DNA from 3 places in the Streptomyces sp. NBC_01551 genome. Region 3 is predicted to be linked to each of the others. Evidence: riboswitches for the same ligand, from Rfam matches in the RefSeq annotation. Region 3 holds a riboswitch; each other region holds the start of a gene.

The links. A riboswitch is a leader RNA that binds a small molecule or an ion and turns the genes downstream of it on or off. The one in region 3 is predicted to bind cyclic di-AMP.
Region 1: it holds a riboswitch for cyclic di-AMP, as region 3 does, so the genes downstream of both, OG982_RS11005 (transglycosylase family protein) here and OG982_RS23240 (M23 family metallopeptidase) in region 3, are expected to answer to the same signal.
Region 2: it holds a riboswitch for cyclic di-AMP, as region 3 does, so the genes downstream of both, OG982_RS25585 (LysM peptidoglycan-binding domain-containing M23 family metallopeptidase) here and OG982_RS23240 (M23 family metallopeptidase) in region 3, are expected to answer to the same signal.

What each region holds. Positions count from the first base shown of each region.
Region 1 is NZ_JAPEPX010000001.1:2,460,908-2,465,820, reverse strand. It holds gene OG982_RS11015 (cytochrome P450) at 1-591, shown strand, start outside; gene OG982_RS11010 (transglycosylase family protein) at 694-1,737, shown strand; cyclic di-AMP (ydaO/yuaA leader) riboswitch at 2,014-2,180, shown strand; gene OG982_RS11005 (transglycosylase family protein) at 2,183-2,938, shown strand; gene eno (phosphopyruvate hydratase) at 3,212-4,498, shown strand; gene OG982_RS10995 (septum formation initiator family protein) at 4,600-4,913, shown strand, end outside.
Region 2 is NZ_JAPEPX010000001.1:5,670,804-5,675,716, forward strand. It holds gene OG982_RS25580 (tyrosine-protein phosphatase) at 12-818, opposite strand; cyclic di-AMP (ydaO/yuaA leader) riboswitch at 1,097-1,305, shown strand; gene OG982_RS25585 (LysM peptidoglycan-binding domain-containing M23 family metallopeptidase) at 1,307-2,302, shown strand; gene OG982_RS25590 (SGNH/GDSL hydrolase family protein) at 2,469-3,254, shown strand; gene OG982_RS25595 (MBL fold metallo-hydrolase) at 3,511-4,710, shown strand; gene OG982_RS25600 (GNAT family N-acetyltransferase) at 4,824-4,913, opposite strand, start outside.
Region 3 is NZ_JAPEPX010000001.1:5,127,423-5,132,335, forward strand. It holds gene OG982_RS23235 (pitrilysin family protein) at 1-1,025, shown strand, start outside; cyclic di-AMP (ydaO/yuaA leader) riboswitch at 1,222-1,381, shown strand; gene OG982_RS23240 (M23 family metallopeptidase) at 1,394-2,191, shown strand; gene OG982_RS23245 (GntR family transcriptional regulator) at 2,375-3,040, shown strand; gene OG982_RS23250 (HPr family phosphocarrier protein) at 3,266-3,547, opposite strand; gene OG982_RS23255 (bifunctional GNAT family N-acetyltransferase/acetate--CoA ligase family protein) at 3,733-4,913, shown strand, end outside.

The DNA of each region.
Region 1 (4,913 bases), 2.7 Mb from region 3:
CGGGCAAGTGACCACGGAGACCACCTGACGGAGGCCGAGGCCACCGCCATGGCCTTTATCTTGCTTTTCGCCGGATTCGAGACGACGGTCAACCTCATCGGCAACGGCGTCCACTCCCTCTTCATGAACCCGGACCAGCGCGCGCGCCTACAGTCCTCCCTCGCCGCCGGCGAGAGCGCGCTGCTGGAAACCGGAATCGAGGAACTCCTGCGCTACGACGGCCCGGTGGAGCTGGCGACGTGGCGGTTCGCCACCGGGCCGCTGACCCTCGGCGGGCAGGACATCGCGACGGGCGACCCGGTGCTGGTGGTCCTCGCGGCCGCCGACCGCGACCCGGCGCGGTTCGCCGACCCGGACACCCTCGACCTCTCCCGCACCGACAACCAGCACCTCGGCTACGGGCACGGGATCCACTACTGCCTGGGTGCTCCGCTGGCACGACTGGAGGGGCAGACCGCGCTCGCGACTTTGCTGACGCGTCTTCCCGACCTGGAACTCGCCGTGCCGGCCCAAGAGCTGCGCTGGCGCGGTGGGTTGATCATGCGTGGCCTGCGCACTCTTCCGGTGCGCTTCACACCCCGAAACGACTGAGGAGCGCTTGACCCGAAGTCAGTTTCCGACCGGAGTTGTCACGATCGTGCTAACGCGGCTAGGTTCTGCCGTTACCCCGCCGTTATGCGAAAGGTGCAGCTCATGCGTTCCGGGAACGGCCGCCACAGACGCCCCCGCCAGGTGCCCGCCATAGTCGTCACCGCCGGAGTCACAGGCTCCGCGTTGGCGCTGCCGCTGCTCGCGGCAACCAACGCGAGCGCCGCTGACGCCGCCACCTGGGACAAGGTTGCGGAATGCGAGAGCGGTGGCAGCTGGAGCGCCAACGCCGGCACCGGCGCCTACGGCGGACTCCAGTTCAGCCAGGAGGAGTGGAAGAACGCGGGCGGGCTGTCCTACGCCGAGCGCGCCGACCTCGCGAGCCGCTCGCAGCAGATCGCCGTCGCCGAGCGGGTGCTGGCCTCCCAGGGCCCCGAGGCGTGGTCGACGTGCGCCAGCCCGGCGGGTCTGACCAAGGACGGCCCGTCGGCGGACGTCAACCCGGGCAACGCCGACGCACCCGGCCCGGTCGCCCCGAGCCCGTCCCGCCCGGACGCCAAGGTGCCGGTGCAGGGCAACACGCCCGCCAGGGACTACGGCGCCCCGACGCCGAAGCCCGGCCTGTCCGGCTCGCCCACCGGACTGCCCGACCTGCCGCAGGGCCCCTCGCTCGGACTGCCCGTCATGCCCGAGCCGGACCTGCCGTCCACGACCCCGACGACGCCGACGAGCCCCACGACGCCGGGCGGTCCGTCGACCGACCCCACCTCGCCCACGACTCCGGTCGACCCGTCCTCGCCGACGGCCCCGACCTCCCCGAGCGGCACGCCGGGCAACCCGGCCGCCCCGGGGACCCCGGGCGCCACCACCGGCCCCAGCGCCTCTCCGAGCCCGTCCGGCGCGGCCGGCGCCGCGGGCGAGAGTGCTGGAAAGCACCGCGGGGCGCCCGCGGTCGAGACGGCCAGCGCGCCTGACGCCGCGTCGGACCCCACGTACACCGTCAAGGCGGGCGACAGCCTGGCCGCCATCGCGGATGCCAAGGGCGTCAAGGGCGGCTGGAACGCGCTCTACCAGGCCAATGAGCAGGTCATCGGCGGGAACGCGGATCTGATCAAGCCGGGCCAGAACCTGGATCTAGCTAAGAAATAGGGGCACTTCGGACATCCGGAATGGCCTGAATGTCGGATATCCGTAAGTGAGACATGCGTCTCTTCCGTTCAACTGGCGTGTCACGCCGGTAGCGTTCCGCAAACCCCGCCCTCACCTGCGCAAACGTCCTTGCGGAGAGCGCAAGTAGGGGTCGTCTACCCCCGATGTTCCTCGTTGAACATCGGGGGGAGACCTGTCTACCTTCTGAATCGCTCGCCACCGCGGGCCTCTTCGACCGCATCGCCGAATCCTGCCGGCGGCCGGAGAGAACAGTCGTCGCGTCAAGCGCCGAAGGCAGGAGCGGGGGAACCAAGGTAGGCGCCGGGAGGGGCCGTTGAGAGACGGTCAGGAACGGCTAGGGGTTAAGCCACACGCCACGTGTGGCCGGGCACTCACTCGCCCGAACCCGACAGCTCACCTCGTAGGCGTCGGTGAGGAGAACTCCATGCTGCTTTCCGGCAAGGGCAAGCACCGCCGCGGTTCCAAGGCCGTCCGCATCGTCACGCTCGCCGGTGTCGCCGGCGTGGCCGTCGCGGCGCCCCTGATGGCCGCGGGCTCCGCCTCCGCCGCCACCGCCTCCGAGTGGGACCGCGTCGCCGCGTGCGAGTCGGGCGGCAACTGGTCCATCAACACGGGCAACGGCTACTACGGCGGCCTGCAGTTCTCGGCCTCCACGTGGGCCGGCTACGGCGGCAAGGCGTACGCCGCGACCGCGAACAAGGCCTCCAAGTCGCAGCAGATAGCCATCGCCGAGAAGGTCCTCAAGGGCCAGGGCAAGGGCGCCTGGCCGGTCTGCGGCAAGGGCCTGTCCACCTCCTCGTACAAGGGCGGCGCCGCCGAGGCCCCCAAGCCGAAGGCGAAGCCCGAGGCGAAGAAGCAGCAGAAGGCCGAGCCGAAGAAGGAGACCAAGCGCTCCGAGGCCCCGGTCACCCGCTCCGAGCGCGCCCAGGCCCCGGCTCCGTCCAAGCCCGCGCCGAAGCCTGCCGCGCCGAAGCCTGCCGCGCCGAAGCCCGCCGCGCCGACGACCAGCGCCCCGAAGACCGGCAACGGCTCCTACGAGGTCAAGCCGGGCGACACCCTGGGCACCATCGCCGAGGCGAACGGCGTCAAGGGCGGCTGGCAGCAGCTCTTCGAGCTGAACAAGGACATCGTCTCGGACGCCGACCTGATCTTCCCGGGTCAGAAGCTGAAGCTCAGCTGAATCTCTCGGTAACCACCGACAGAGGGTCAGCAACACACGGGATCCCCACCGCCCGGCGCGTCTTCCCCTACGCGCCGGGCGGTGCCGTTTGTGCCGGTCGGGCCGAATGATCAAGATCCGTATGTCCCGGAAGACGGGTATTCGGACCCTTTTTCGTCCCAGGACCCGGGCGGTCGGGCGGCCGAGTCCCCGGATCCGGTTAGGCTCTAGGCGGCAAGGCCATCCCACGGCCTGACACGCCACCGCACACCCAGCGTCACATCCCAGAAGGAGATGCTCGTGCCGTCCATCGACGTCGTCGTAGCCCGGGAAATCCTGGACTCCCGAGGCAACCCCACGGTCGAGGTCGAGGTGGGCCTCGACGATGGCAGCACCGGCCGTGCTGCAGTACCGTCCGGCGCCTCCACCGGTGCATTCGAGGCCATCGAGCTCCGTGACGGTGACCCCAACCGTTACTTCGGCAAGGGTGTCGAGAAGGCCGTCCTGGCCGTCATCGAGCAGATCGGCCCGGAGCTCGTCGGCTACGACGCGACCGAGCAGCGCCTGATCGACCAGGCCATGTTCGACCTCGACGCCACCGACAACAAGGGCTCGCTCGGCGCCAACGCCATCCTCGGCGTGTCCCTCGCCGTCGCGCACGCCGCGTCCGAGGCCTCGGACCTCCCGCTCTTCCGCTACCTCGGCGGCCCGAACGCGCACCTGCTGCCCGTTCCGATGATGAACATCCTCAACGGTGGGTCGCACGCCGACTCCAACGTGGACATCCAGGAGTTCATGATCGCCCCGATCGGCGCGGAGTCCTTCTCCGAGGCGCTGCGCTGGGGTGCCGAGGTCTACCACACCCTCAAGAAGGTCCTGCACACCAAGGGCCTCTCCACCGGTCTCGGTGACGAGGGCGGCTTCGCCCCGAACCTGGAGTCCAACCGCGCCGCGCTCGACCTCATCGTCGAGGCCATCAAGCAGGCCGGCTACACCCCGGGCAAGGACATCGCGCTCGCGCTCGACGTCGCCGCGTCCGAGTTCTACAAGGACGGCAAGTACGAGTTCGAGGGCCAGTCCCGCTCGGCCGCCGAGATGACCGACTACTACGCCGAGCTCGTCGAGGCGTACCCGCTGGTCTCCATCGAGGACCCGCTGTTCGAGGACGACTGGGCCGGCTGGAAGACCATCACCGACCGCCTCGGCACCAAGGTCCAGATCGTCGGTGACGACCTGTTCGTCACCAACCCGGAGCGTCTGGCCCGCGGTATCGAGGAGGGCTCCGCGAACGCCCTGCTCGTGAAGGTGAACCAGATCGGTTCGCTGACCGAGACCCTCGACGCCGTCGAGATGGCCCAGCGCAACGGCTTCAAGTGCATGATGTCCCACCGCTCCGGTGAGACCGAGGACGTCACCATCGCCGACCTCGCCGTCGCCGTGAACTGCGGCCAGATCAAGACCGGCGCCCCGGCCCGCTCGGACCGCGTCGCCAAGTACAACCAGCTGCTGCGCATCGAGGAGATCCTCGACGACGCCGCGGTGTACGCGGGTCGCTCCGCCTTCCCGCGCTTCAAGGGCTGAACCGTCCTTTAGGGGCGCAAGCCTCCCTACGTCCCCGCACTCGGTCCCGTACCGTGTGCGGGGACGTAGTGCGTAGTGCGTACAGAGGGGAGGCGGGACCAATGGCCGGGAACCGGGACCGGTTCTCCACCTTCTCGACCGCGACGAGGCTCAAGCAGCTCGGCGAGCGGACCGCCGCACACGTCTACCGGTCGCAGTCGCGCCGCCAGGTCCGCCGCAGCCGGCTCACCGGCCGGGCCGCGCTGCTCGTGCTCGTCCTCTGTACGCTGGTCGTCGCCCTCGCGTATCCGATGCGCCAGTACGTGTCCCAGCGTTCGGAGATCGCGGAGCAGCAGCGGGCCGCCGACGACGCGCGCCGGCGCCTGGAGGAACTCCGGGACGAGAAGGCCCGCTGGCAGGACCCGGCCTACGCGGA
Region 2 (4,913 bases), 540 kb from region 3:
CTCCGGCGGGGCTATTCCAGGAGCCGGTCCCGCAGCCGGCCGAGGGTCTCGGGCGCCAGCCCGAGGCCCTCCGCCAGGTAGGGCTCCACTCCGCCCCAGGTCGTCTCGATGGTGTCGAAGGCCGCCGTCAGGTACTCGGCGCGGGCGTCGAAGAGGGGCGCGAGGAGCTCTGCCACCTCGGGGGAGCGGGCCCCTGCGGGCTCCCCGCCGCGGCGCATCCGGTAGCGGCGGTGCGGCGCGTTGGACTCCAGGTAGTCCGCCACGATGGCGTCGCGCTCCACGCCGAGCGCGAGCAGCGTGACCGCGATCGACAGGCCGGCCCGGTCCTTGCCGGCCGCGCAGTGCATCAGGGCCGGGACGCTGTCCTCGGCGAGGGCGTGCAGGACCCGGCTGTGCTCGGCGGTGCGTCCCGTGATGATGGCGCGGTACGCGTCGGTCATCCGGGTCACGCCCTTGCCGTCGCCCAGGATGCCGCGGAGCTGGGCGAGGTCGCCCTCGCGGACCAGCTTCCAGAACTCGCTGCCGTCCGCCGGGTCCGACAGCGGGATGTTGACGTTCCGGACGCCGGGGAGCTCCACGTCGAGGCCGTCGAGGGCCCGGTCGGCGCCGTTGCGGAAGTCGAAGACGGTGTGCAGGCCGAGCGACGCGAGGAAGTCTGCATCGGTTTCGGTGGCATGTGCCAGATGTCCGCTTCGGAATAGTCGTCCCGACCTGACCCTCCGTCCGTCCGCGGTCGGCATCCCGCCGACGTCACGGAAATTGCGCACTCCGGACAGTTCCGGCTCCATGTACGGGGCCTGGGGTATCTGCTGGGTCACGGGAACTCCTCCGCATCGTCGTGGGGTGTCCGAATTACACTGTTTGGCGCCAACTTGCCATATCCGGAGGCGAGATCGGGTCCGTCCCCGTGAGCCAGATCATACGGTGACCGTGAGTGCCTGATCGCCGAAGTCGAATTGCCTTGCCAGGGCGGTTGTTGAGGGTCCGGAATGGACGGAGGGTGACGGGAATTCCGTTGATCCCTCATACCTGCGAATGCGTCAGGGAATTCGTGGCTTGTTCCGCGTGGCGCGGCTGGATTACCTTCGCGATCGATCCGGGTGGACCGCCGAATCCTGCCGCCGCCCGGGAACCGCACCCGACTATCAGCGCGCGCGGCAGGAGCGGGGGAACCAGGTAAGCCGCTGTTCCGGATCTCTGTCCGGGACGGCTTGGGGTGAAGCCGTACATGTGCTGTTCATGTACGGCCGGACATCTCCAGTCCGAATCCGACAGCTCACCTCGCAGGCGACGGAGAGGAAATGCCATGCCCGCAAAGGGTAAGCACCGCCGTCCCAAGTCCCGTTCGATTTCGCGCGGTTTCGCCGTGGCGGGCACCGGTGGCGCGGCCCTCGCGCTGCCGTTGCTGGGTGCGACCGGCGCCTCCGCGGCCGGCGGCCAGACCGCCGCCCCCGCCGCCGCTCCGGCCTCGGCGCCGCAGGTGCGGGCCGCCGCCCCGCAGGTGCAGGCCGCTGCCCCGCAGGCAACGCAGGCCGCGCCGGCCGTGTACACGGTCGTGCCGGGCGACTACCTCTCGAAGATCGCCGCGGAGCGCCACCTGGAGGGTGGCTGGGAGCGGCTCTACGAGGACAACCGCGAGGCCGTCGGCGCCAACCCCTCCCTGATCCACCCGGGTCTGAAGCTGACCCTGGGCGCGAAGGGCGCGGCGGCCGAGGCCCCGGCGCAGTCCGCCCCGGCCCCGAAGCGCGCGCAGCAGCCGACGCAGCGGTCGGCCGACCGGTCCGCCGAGAAGCCGGCCGAGCGGTCCGCCCCGGCCCCGAAGGCCAAGGCGAAGACGGCCGCCGCCGCACCCGCCAAGCAGCAGGACGCGGGCTCCTCCACCGCCACCGGCAAGACGGCCGCCTTCGTGGCCCCCGTCGGCGGCGGCATCTCCACCCAGTACAAGACGGCCGGCGCCATGTGGTCCTCCGGCTATCACACCGGTGTGGACTTCATCGCGAGCTCCGGCACCACCGTCCGGGCCGTCGGCGCGGGCACCGTCGTCTCCGCCGGCTGGGCCGGCTCGTACGGCAACGAGGTCGTCATCCGGCACGCGGACGGCAAGTACTCCCAGTACGGCCACCTCTCGCAGCTGTCGGTCTCGACCGGCCAGAGCGTGACCCCCGGCCAGACCATCGGCCTCTCCGGTTCGACCGGCAACTCGACCGGCCCGCACCTGCACTTCGAGATCCGCACCGGGCCGTCCTACGGCTCGGACATCGACCCGCTCGCCTACCTCCGCACCAAGGGCGTGAGCATCTGACGGCAGCCGCCGCCGGACGAGGTACGACCGACACGTGAGGCCGGGGCCCGAGGGGGGTCCCGGCCTCACGCCGTTATTCCGATCCGACCGGGTGGTATAGATCACGGTCCGTCAACCCCTGCCTACGGTGGCGTAGGTCACGTGCCGGGGTGAAGGATGTGTTCTCGTGGCAGCGACGACGACGACACTCAAGACCATCGGCTCGTACGCGGCGATCGGGGACAGCTTCACCGAGGGCGTGGGGGACCCGGGACCCGGGGACAGTTTTCTCGGCTGGGCGGACCGGCTGGCCGTACTCCTGGCCGATCAGCGGGAAGAGCACACCTTCCGGTACGCCAACCTGGCCGTGCGGGGGCGGCTCCTGGACCAGATCGTGGAGGAGCAGGTGCCGCGGGCCAAGGAACTCGCGCCCGACCTGGTGACCTTCTGCGCGGGCGGCAACGACATCATCCGGCCCGGCAGCGACCCGGACGACGTCGCGGAGCGGTTCGAGGCGGCCGTCGCCGACCTCGCCGGCGCCGTCGGGCAGGTCATGATCACCACCGGCTTCGACACCCGGGGCGTGCCGGTCCTCAAGCACATCCGGGGCAAGGTGGCCACGTACAGCGCGCACGTGCGCGCCATCGCCGACCGGTACGACTGCCCGGTGCTCGACCTCTGGTCGCTGAAGTCCGTACAGGACCGGCGGGCCTGGGACGCCGACCGGCTGCACCTCTCGCCCGAGGGCCACACGCGGGTCGCGCTGCGCGCCGCGCAGGTGCTCGGCCTGGAGGTGCCCGCCGACCCCGACCAGCCGTGGCCGCCGCTGCGGCCGCGCGGATCGGTGGACGTGACCCGGGACAACATCCAGTGGGCCCGCGAGTACCTGGTGCCGTGGATCGGCAGGCGGTTGCGAGGGGAGTCCTCCGGGGACCACGTCGAGGCCAAGCGGCCCGACCTGCTGCCGCTGTAGGACGGGCGCGGTCGGGGCGGGACACCGGCGAGGGCGGCCGGGCGCGGTGGCGCGGGCAGGCCGTGCGGGCGGGCGGGGGTCGTGGCGCGGGCAGGCCGAGCCGTGGAGCGAGCCCGCCGGGGCCTTGGCGTGGGCGGGCCGGGGCCTTCCCGCGGGCGGGGCGCGGGGACCGGGCGCGGAATCCTTCGGGTCCGGTGCGCGTTGGAACGTCGTAGCCTGTATGACCCGTCCTGCCCCGAGCCTTCCTGGAGGCGCCTTGACCGGCTCCCGTCCCCTGCGTCCGCGACTGCGCGCCCTGCGGCCCGAAGCCTTCGGCGCGGACCCGTCCGGCGCGCGGATGGAGCGGATCCGCCGCTCGCCGAACTTCGCCGACGGCGTCTTCCAGAACCCCATCGGCGCCCGCACCCGGCCCTCCGGCTCCATGGCGGAGTTCGCCAAGATCTACTTCCACAAGGAGCAGCGGGTCCGGCGCAACCCCGGCGCGCCGATCCCGGTCTACCCGACGACCCTCGCCGAGCTGGCGAAGCCGCCGGTCAGCGGGCTGCGCCTGACCTGGATGGGGCACTCCAGCGTGCTGGCGGAGATCGACGGGCGCCGCGTGCTGTTCGACCCGGTGTGGGGCGAGCGCTGCTCCCCCTTCCCCTTCGCCGGCCCCAAGCGCCTGCACCCCGTGCCGGTGCCGCTGGCTTCCCTGGGCACGGTCGACGTCGTGGTGATCTCCCACGACCACTACGACCACCTCGACCTCCCGACGATCAAGGCCCTGGCCGGTACGGACACGGTCTTCGCGGTCCCGCTGGGCGTCGGCGCGCACCTGGAGCGCTGGGGCGTCTCGCCCGACCGGCTGCGCGAGCTGGACTGGAACGAGAGCACCGAGGTCGCCGGGCTGTCCCTGACGGCCACCCCGGCCCGGCACTTCTGCGGGCGCGGTCTGCGCAACCAGCAGTTCACCCTGTGGGCCTCCTGGGTGGTCACGGGCGACTCGCACCGGATCTTCCACAGCGGGGACACCGGCTACTTCCCCGGATTCAAGGAGATCGGCGCGGCGCACGGCCCGTTCGACGCCACGATGATCCAGATCGGCGCGTACTCGGAGTACTGGCCCGACATCCACATGACACCGGAGGAGGGCATGCGGGCCCACCTCGACCTCCAGGGCGACATGCCGCACGGCACGATGCTGCCGATCCACTGGGGCACCTTCAACCTGGCCCCGCACCCGTGGGACGAGCCCGGCGAGGGCACGGTCGCCGCGGCCGAGGGCGCGGGCGCGGCCATCGCGCTGCCGCTGCCGGGCCAGCCTTTCGAGCCGGGCTCGGCCGACGCGCCCGCGGCGCCCTGGTGGCGGCCCTTCGTGGCGGGCGGCTCGCCCGCGCCCGCCGGGCAGCCCCGGTCGGCCGCCGCCGAGCGCCCGCCGGCCGTGGCGCAGGAGGAACCCGAGTCGGTGGGTTCGTAGCACGGCCTCGCCCTTCAGGGCCCGGGTCCCGGCACCGTCCGGAACCCGGGCCCCGGCGTTTGCCGGGGCCCGGCTGTCCCGGGCTCCGGCGTGCCCCGGGCCGCCCGGGTTGGTCAGTGCCCGGGGGCCATGTCGTAGGTGACCCACATCGTGCGCGTCGCGACCTGGTCGTACTTGGAGCGCGCCCGGTGGTTGTCGTCGGC
Region 3 (4,913 bases):
AGGCCCTCGGCCTGCTCGCCGAAGCGCTGCGCGCGCCGGCCTTCGCCGACAGCGAGGTGGACCGGCTGGTGCGCAACCGGCTCGACGAGATCCCGCACGAGCTGGCCAACCCGCAGCGCCGCGCCGCCAAGCAGCTCTCCAAGGAGCTGTTCCCGGCCGCCCTGCGGATCTCCCGCCCGCGCCAGGGCACGCAGGACACGGTCGCCCGCATCGACTCCGCGGCCGTACGCGCCTTCTACGAGGCCCACGTACGCCCCGCCACCGCCACGGCGGTGGTCGTCGGCGACCTGACCGGCATCGACCTCGACGCCGTCCTCGCGGACACCCTGGGCACCTGGACCGGCGACTTCGCCGAGCCGCTGCCGGTCCCGCCGGTCACCGCCGACGACACCGGCCGCGTGGTCATCGTGGACCGGCCCGGCGCGGTCCAGACGCAGCTGCTGATCGGCCGCATCGGCGCCGACCGGCACGACCGCCTCTGGGCGGCCCAGGTGCTCGGGACGTACTGCCTCGGCGGCACCCTGACCTCCCGTCTGGACAAGGTGCTGCGCGAGGAGAAGGGGTACACGTACGGCGTGCGCGCCTTCGGCCAGGTGCTGCGCTCCACGGCCGACGGCAAGGGCGCCTCGATGCTCGCCATCAGCGGCTCGGTGGACACCCCCAACACCGGCCCGGCGCTGGAGGACCTCTGGAAGGTGCTCCGCACCCTCGCCGAGGGCGGTCTGACCGATGCCGAACGGGACGTGGCGGTGCAGAACTTGGTGGGCGTCGCCCCGCTGAAGTTCGAGACCGCGGCCTCCGTCGCGGGCACCCTCGCCGACCAGGTCGAGCAGGAGCTGCCGGACGACTACCAGGCGCGGCTGTACGCGCAGCTCGCCGAAACCGGCACGGTGGAGGCGACTTCGGCGGTCGTGAAGGCGTTCCCGGTGGACCGGCTGGTCACGGTCCTGGTGGGCGACGCCGCGGCGATCGAGGAACCGGTGCGTGCCCTCGGGATCGGTGACGTCACGGTGGTCGGCAACTAGGCGGATCCGGACACGTTTCCGAAGGGGCTCCGGCGGCTTGTCTGCCGGAGCCCCTTATGTCTGTTTAGCGGTGAGGTTGCGTGTATGCGGTGTGGCGTACGCAACAAAAGCGCGAGTCTGTTTGGCGATTGACTGATGATCCGCCTAGCGTCAGGCGTGCTGTTCGTCAGTTGTGCCCGCCGCAATCCGCGGCACCGGACAGCGATCGCCGAGTCCCCGTCAGGCGCGAGCCTGGGGAGCCGGGGACCCACATGCGTCCCTGGGGTGAATCGGACCGCCTCGCAAGAGGGGGCCCGTAGGAGACCTTCCTGCTCCGAACCCGTCAGCTAACCCGGTAGGCGAGAGGGAAGGAAAGGATCAACCCCTTCATGGCGTTTGGCAGTCGTGCCGCCGGCAAGCACCGTGGTTCCAGCCGTCTGAGCCGCAAGACCGCCGGCTACGCCGGCATCGCAGCCCTCGCCACCACCGGTGTCGTCGGCTCCATCGCAGCCCCCGCGTTCGCCGCGGACGGCAACAGCGCCCCGTCCATGGAGGACACCGGCCTCAACGCCGTCGTCGTCGCGGACGAGCTCCCGGGCGAGATCGAGGCCCAGGCCGACTCCCAGCAGCGCGCCGCCGAGGCCGCCGCCGCCAAGGCGCAGGCCGAGGCCGACGCCAAGCAGCAGGCCGCAGAGGCCAAGCGCGTTGCCGAGGCCAAGGCGAAGGCCGAGCGCGACGCCGCCGAGCGCGCGGCCCGCGAGGAGGAGCGCAAGCGCCTCAACACCTTCGTCGCCCCGGTGGACGGCTCGTACGTCAGCACCCAGTACCACGCGGGTGGCGGCATGTGGTCCTCCGGCAGCCACACCGGCATCGACTTCCACGCGGCCTCCGGCACCTCGGTGCACGCGGTGGGCGCGGGCACCGTCGTCGAGGCCGGCTACGGCGGCGCGTACGGCAACAACGTCGTCATCAAGCACAACGACGGCACCTACACCCAGTACGGCCACATGTCCTCGCTGAGCGTCTCCGTCGGCCAGCAGGTCACCCCGGGCCAGCAGATCGGCCTGTCGGGCTCCACCGGCAACTCCAGTGGCCCGCACCTGCACTTCGAGGCCCGCACCGGCGCCCAGTACGGCTCGGACATCGACCCGGTCTCGTACCTGCGCTCGCACGGCGTCAACGTCTGACCCGTCCGACGCGCTCCGCACCGCTTCGAAGAAGACCCCGGCTCACCGAGCCGGGGTCTTCTTCGTGTGGCAAACATTTCGAATATCCGGCCGTCCTCGGAAATTATCGTGTGTTGCAATAGAGTCGCCGTACGGAAGTCGTCGGTTGATGGTCGGTAGTCGGAATTAAGCGGAGGTCCGGTCTTGCGTATTCCCGCGCACGCGGTATGCACAGCGATCCGCGACGACATCGTCTCCGGGGTCTTCGGGCCGGGCGGCAGACTGACCGAGGAGGTGCTGGCCCGGCGGTACGGAGTCTCCCGCGTCCCCGTCCGCGAGGCGCTGCGCACCCTGGAGTCCGAGGGGTTCGTCACCACCCGCAGACACGCGGGCGCCTGTGTGGCCGAGCCGACCGAGCAGGAGGCCGCGGACCTCCTGGAGGTACGGATGCTGCTGGAGCCCCTCGCGGCCGCCCGGGCCGCCCGCCGGCGCAGCGAGGCCCACCTCAAGGTGCTGCGCGGGCTGGTCAGGCTGGGTCAGGAGCGGGCCAGGAGGGGCCAGGGGGAGGATCTGCGGGCCCTGGGCGGCTGGTTCCACGAGACGCTCGCCCAGGCCTCCGGCAGCCCCGGGCTGATCGCGCTGCTGACGCAGATGCGGCACAAGATCGCCTGGATGTACTCGGTGGAGGCCCCGGCGCGCCCCGTGGACTCCTGGGCGGAGCACGGCGCGATCGTGGACGCGGTGGCCCGGGGCGACGCCGAGCGGGCGCGGACGCTGACCGCGATCCACGCGGACCGGGCGGCGGGCGCGCACCGGATCAGGGTGAGGACTTCGCAACCTGCCGTAAACATGTCGAGCGGCTCGCATTAACAATGCCCGTATACAAAGGACGGATATTCGCGGCGTCCCCGGATATCCGTGGGGTGGCTCGATTCGGGCCGGTTTTCGCTGCCCGGACTATCGGAATTCGCGGTGGCGCCCGGAATCCCCGTTTGTGCGCCTCGCTCCCGGTGTCCGAAAACGCGTGAGCCGTGGTCCCCGGTATTCCGGGGGCCACGGCTCGTTCGCGCGGACGCGAGGGTCGAACCCGAAGGGTCAGACGGTCTCCGGGAGCTCCTCGAGGCCCTCGGCGACCAGCTTCGCGAGGCGGTCCAGAGCGGCCTCCGCGCCCTCGGCGTCGGAAGCGAGGACGATCTCCTCGCCGCCCTGGGCGCCCAGGCCCAGAACCGCCAGCATGGAAGCGGCGTTGACGGGGTCGCCGCCGGCCTTCGCGATGGTCACCGGGACGCCGGAAGCGGTCGTCGCGCGGACGAAGATCGAGGCGGGACGAGCGTGCAGGCCCTCGGCCCAGCCGACGTTGACGCGGCGCTCTGCCATGGTGATGCCCTTCAGGTTCTTACGGTTGTCTAGACCAGTCTCTCACGGCACCCGGAATGCTTCGACCGACCCTCGGCCCCGATCCGCCACTGTTCGACCTTCCCCAGCTTGCACTGATTTGCCCCAGCTTGCCGTACGCGCCGCGCGGGCGCTGTCCGGCCGACCCTGGCCTTAGGGTGGCCCCCATGACGACCGAGTCGGACCCCTCGTACCCGGCCCACTGGGAAGCGGACGTCGTGCTGCGCGACGGCGGCACGGCCCGTATCCGGCCGATCACCACCGAGGACGCGGACCGGCTGGTCAGCTTCTACGAACAGGTCTCCGACGAGTCGAAGTACTACCGGTTCTTCGCCCCCTACCCCCGGCTCTCCGCCCGCGACGTGCACCGCTTCACGCACCACGACTACGTGGACCGCGTCGGCCTCGCGGCGACCATCGGCGGCGAGTTCATCGGCACCGTCCGCTACGACCGGATCGACGCCAACGGCCGTCCGGCCTCCGCGCCCGCCGACGAGGCCGAGGTCGCCTTCCTCGTCCAGGACGCCCACCAGGGCCGCGGCGTGGCCTCCGCGCTGCTCGAACACATCGGTGCGGTGGCCCGCGAGCGCGGCATCCGCCGGTTCGCCGCCGAAGTGCTGCCCGCCAACACCAAGATGATCAAAGTCTTCACGGACGTCGGCTACCAGCAGAAGCGCAGCTTCGAGGACGGCTCCGTCCACCTCACCCTCGACCTCGAACCCACCGCCGAGTCCCTCGCCGTCCAGCGCGCCCGCGAACAGCGCGCCGAGGCCCGCTCGGTGCAGCGGCTGCTCGCCCCCGGCTCCGTCGCGGTGATCGGAGCCAGCCGCTCCGGCGGCGGCGTCGGCGCGGCCGTGCTGCGCAACCTGCGCGACAGCGGCTTCCACGGGCACCTCTACGCCGTCAACGAGGCGGTCTCCGCCGATCTGCTGGACGGCGTACGGGCCTACCGCGCGGTCGCGGACATCGCGGCCCCCGTCGACCTCGCCGTGATCGCCGTCCCCGCTGACCGGGTTCCCGAGGTCGTCGCCGCGTGCGGCGAGCACGGGGTTCAGGGCCTCGTCGTCCTGTCCGCCGGATACGGGGAGAGCGGCCCGCAGGGCACGGCCCGCCAGCGCGAACTGGTGCGCCAGGTGCGGTCGTACGGCATGCGGCTGATCGGCCCCAACGCCTTCGGGGTGATCAACACGGCCCCGGACGTCGAGCTGAACGCCTCGCTGGCCCCCGCCCCGGCACCGGCCCGCGGCCGGATCGGGCTGTTCACCCAGTCCGGCGCCATCGGCATCGCGCTGCTCTCCGCGCTGGTCCGGCGCGGCGAGGGACTGTCCTCGTTCGTCTCGGCCGGCAA